One region of the Sporosarcina sp. G11-34 genome, then DNA from elsewhere that is predicted to be linked to it. Evidence: a T-box and tRNA genes for the amino acid it is inferred to sense, from the RefSeq annotation. Region 1 holds a T-box; the other holds one or more tRNA genes.

The links. A T-box is a leader RNA that pairs with one kind of tRNA and senses whether it is charged. The one in region 1 lies ahead of leuS (leucine--tRNA ligase), so its partner is inferred to be a tRNA-Leu.
Region 2: it encodes a tRNA-Leu, which carries the amino acid that the T-box ahead of leuS (leucine--tRNA ligase) is inferred to sense. The anticodon was not compared.

What each region holds. Positions count from the first base shown of each region.
Region 1 covers NZ_JAHNZW010000003.1:258,337-260,492, reverse strand. The annotation lists gene leuS (leucine--tRNA ligase) at 1-867, opposite strand, end outside; T-box leader at 915-1,130, opposite strand; gene KSU66_RS05485 (3-oxoacid CoA-transferase subunit B) at 1,234-1,893, opposite strand; gene KSU66_RS05480 (CoA transferase subunit A) at 1,919-2,156, opposite strand, start outside.
Region 2 covers NZ_JAHNZW010000012.1:101,017-103,172, forward strand. The annotation lists gene KSU66_RS16390 (sugar porter family MFS transporter) at 1-53, opposite strand, end outside; tRNA gene KSU66_RS16395 (tRNA-Leu) at 1,151-1,231, opposite strand; tRNA gene KSU66_RS16400 (tRNA-Cys) at 1,273-1,346, opposite strand; tRNA gene KSU66_RS16405 (tRNA-Gly) at 1,356-1,430, opposite strand; tRNA gene KSU66_RS16410 (tRNA-Gln) at 1,439-1,510, opposite strand; tRNA gene KSU66_RS16415 (tRNA-His) at 1,521-1,596, opposite strand; tRNA gene KSU66_RS16420 (tRNA-His) at 1,620-1,695, opposite strand; tRNA gene KSU66_RS16425 (tRNA-Trp) at 1,720-1,790, opposite strand; tRNA gene KSU66_RS16430 (tRNA-Tyr) at 1,870-1,954, opposite strand; tRNA gene KSU66_RS16435 (tRNA-Phe) at 1,989-2,064, opposite strand; tRNA gene KSU66_RS16440 (tRNA-Asp) at 2,127-2,156, opposite strand, start outside.

The DNA.
Region 1 (2,156 bases):
ACTCTTCATTTTCACTTCATCGAGATATTTCGCAACCGCATCTTTTTGCTCCGTTGTCGTAATTTCTTGAACAAGGCTATGTTCTGGCGCAAGAACTGCATACGTTGCACCGAAAATTGTATCTGGACGTGTTGTGAATCCATCAAATGATAAATCTGTTCCATCTATTTCGAATGTAAGCTGCGCACCTTCTGAACGACCAATCCAGTTGCGTTGCATGTCTTTCAAGCTCTCCGGCCAGTCAAGGTCATCCAAGTCTTCAAGAAGTCGATCTGCGTAATTTGTAATGCGTAGAACCCACTGGCGCATCGGACGGCGCTCAACTGGGTGCCCACCACGCTCAGACAACCCGTCAATCACTTCTTCGTTTGCAAGCACTGTACCAAGTGCGGGGCACCAGTTTACTGCAACTTCATCCACATACGCTAACCCTTTATTGTACAGCTGGATGAAAATCCATTGTGTCCATTTATAATAGCTTGGATCGGTTGTATTGATTTCACGATCCCAATCATATGAAAATCCGAGGTCATTCATTTGACGTTTAAATGTCTCGATATTTTTCGCTGTAAATTCAGCAGGATCATTTCCTGTATCCAGTGCATACTGTTCTGCTGGTAGACCAAACGCATCCCAGCCCATTGGATGAAGAACATTATATCCTTGCTTCCGTTTAAACGAACTTAAAATATCAGTTGCTATGTAGCCAAGGGGATGTCCAACATGAAGCCCAGCCCCCGACGGATATGGGAACATATCTAGTGCGTAAAATTTGGGTTTCGACGGATCATCCGTCATCTTGAACGTTTTCTCTTCTTTCCAATATTGTTGCCATTTCTTCTCAATTTGTCCGTGATTATAACTCATTACCTATTCCTCCTCATTCAAATGAAAAACTCCCGTCCCTTAACAAACTAAGGGACGAGAGTTCTATGTACTTCCCGCGGTGCCACCCAAATTGACGGTAAACCGCCCAACTTGATTCCTTAACGCGGAAAACGGCACCGGCTACTAGTTTTCACCATTGCAGACTCAAAGGCGAGTTCAATTCATCGCATCATCGGCTCCCACCCAAATACCGACTCTCTGTAGACACATTGTAATTTACTATTCCTTCTCTTCGTCAATTGCTATTATGTAATCATTTTAAGCGAACCTTTCAGAAATGACAAGCTTTTAGTGATTAATCAAAAAGAATAGAAGCCACATTCGAGTGGCTTCTGTATTTTCTTATTAGCTTACATTTTCCTTAATGTCTTTAACAATTAAATTGGCTTCTGTCGAATCAATAACATCCTGTACCGTAAAACCTTCAAACACTTCTTTTAGTTCAAGTCCTTCAGGAGTCACTTCGATAAGTGCACGTTCTGTAATAATTTTGTGTACGACATTTTTCCCTGTTAGTGGAAGTTCACATTCTTTTTTAATTTTAGCAGAACCGTCATGAGCGACGTGATCCATAATGACGATGATTTTTTTCGCACCGTGCACGAGGTCCATTGCGCCGCCCATTCCTTTTATCATCTTACCAGGAATCATCCAGTTAGCGAGATCCCCTTTTTCCGAAACTTCCATCGCTCCAAGGATAGCAACGTCAACATGCCCGCCACGAATCATTGCAAACGACTCCGCGCTCGTGAAATAAGCCGAACCGGGAATTGAAGTAACCGTTTCTTTCCCCGCATTAATCAAATCAGGATCGACTTCATCTGCCGTTGGATAAGGCCCGATTCCAAGAAGTCCATTTTCGGACTGTAATACAACTGTTTTATCTTCTGAAATATAATTCGCTACAAGCGTCGGCATACCAATACCAAGGTTTACATAGTTCCCATTTTCAATCTCTTTTTCAGCACGTTTTGCAATACGCTCTCTATAATTAACTTTTCCCACTGTAAACATTCCCCTTCCTAATTTCTTACTGAGTTGTCAAACGCTCGATTCGTTTTTCTTGTTTTGCCTGTAAAAGGCCTTGTACATAAATGCTCGGCGTGTGGATCGTTTGCGGATCAAGATCCCCTGTTTCAACGATTTCTTCTACTTCCGCAATCGTAAACTTACCTGCAGCTGCAATCATCGGATTGAAGTTCTGAGCCGTTTTATTATAAATAAGGTTCCCGAATTTATCTGCCTTCGCTGCGCGAATAAGTGAAAAG
Region 2 (2,156 bases), on a different contig from region 1:
CCTCCTAATGCTCCAAAGATAAAAATTATTTTATTATTAACATTACCACCCATTAACCTAACCCCTTCTCGCCTTGTATTAATCACAGAATATGTTTCCAATTAGTCAATTTAACTGCAATTGTCTTTTGATTTTTTAATAAAATAAATAACGTTATTATGTACTCGTTCCACTTAGTTAATTAATTTTATTATCTAACTAATTTTACCATATTAATAGTTATTTTACTATACATTTAATTTAAGAATAACCCAGTATATTAAAATTTCTGTAACTTTCTTATTTAGCTGCACTAGTTTCGCATACGTGATTAAGTAATTCGACGAGTCGACATAGATTTTGCTACTTCTTTCTGGGAGTAGTAGAAGTTGAAACAAGTTTATGGAAAGGAATTCTAGTTAACTTCTTGGAGCAACCTTTTGCTGGGTACTTCAAGAAGTGGATAGATTTATGTAAAATGAATATAAAGGTCAAACAAAATATCATTATGGGCGATCTCTAGAAATAGTAGAAGCGTACTTTAAAGATATCCCCCTGCCAAAAATCACTCGGCAAGATTATCAAGCATTTATTAATTACTAGGGCAGCACTCGAAGTAAAGAAACAGTGGAGGAATTAAATTATCATTGTAGGTCTTGTATACGTAATGCAGTAGAAGACATGATTATTCACTTTGACTTTACAAGGAAAGTTACTTTAACGTGGAATATTCAAGCGAAGCAATCATAAGAGAAAGACCTTAGCTATTTAACGAGCTTGTCAGCCGTTTAGATAAGGGTTTAGACTACTACGTATTGTTTTACTTGCTCTATCTACAGGTATGGGTTTTGGTCAGATTGTGGTACTTACTAGAACAGACTTGGGGCTTTGCAAAGAACTTACCTAAAGGATTTGGGCCACAGTCTGGACAAGTATGTGGCTTCTTATGAAGCGATACATAAAGAAAAGTCCAATCGCCAACTTCCTCAATATTTTCAATGATTACATCTTTTAATCCTGGAATATTCATGTTAAGATTTATATGCACGAGTTGTATCAATACCCCAACAAATATTATAGAACCAAATAAAAAAACATCTACAAATGTTGTTATTTCAACATTTGTAGATGTTTTAGGACTTATTTAACTTAAAAGTATAAGAACTATTGATACCCGAGGCCGGACTTGAACCGGCACGCCTTGCGGCATCGCATTTTGAGTGCGACGTGTCTGCCATTCCACCACTCGGGCGAAAGATATATATTTATTTATATTCGTAATAAGAAAATTAATGGAGGCGGCAACCGGAATCGAACCGGTGATAAGGGTGTTGCAGACCCTTGCCTTACCGCTTGGCTATGCCGCCTAAAGAAAATGGAGCGGAAGACGGGATTCGAACCCGCGACCCCGACCTTGGCAAGGTCGTATTCTACCACTGAACTACTTCCGCAAAAACAACTGGGGTAGCTGGATTCGAACCAACGAGTGACGGAGTCAAAGTCCGATGCCTTACCGCTTGGCTATACCCCAAAAATATAAATGGGGCGGCTGAGGGGAATTGAACCCCCGAATGTCGGAATCACAATCCGATGCGTTAACCACTTCGCCACAGCCGCCGTAATATAATATTTAGAAAAAATGGGGCGGCTGAGGGGAATTGAACCCCCGAGTGTCGGAATCACAATCCGATGCGTTAACCACTTCGCCACAGCCGCCACAATAAATTACAATAAAAATAACAGGGGTAGTAGGATTCGAACCCACATCGAAGGTGTTGGAGACCTTTATTCTACCATTGAACTATACCCCTAGAATAACAATATTACTTTGAAACATTTGTTATGTTGTTTCCAACATGAAATACGTGCTGATAATTCTTTGAAGAAAAATGGTGGTGGGGGGCAGATTCGAACTGCCGAACCCAGAGGGAGCGGATTTACAGTCCGCCGCGTTTAGCCACTTCGCTACCCCACCAAAGTATTTACATACTAGTAAAATAAAATTGTAATGGTGGCTCAGGACGGAATCGAACCGCCGACACAAGGATTTTCAGTCCTTTGCTCTACCGACTGAGCTACTGAGCCACTGTCAATTTGGGTCGATTGAGAAGTTCTCAATCTAACTCAAATCATAAGTTTAATAAAAATGGCGGTCCCGACGGGAATCGAACCCGCGA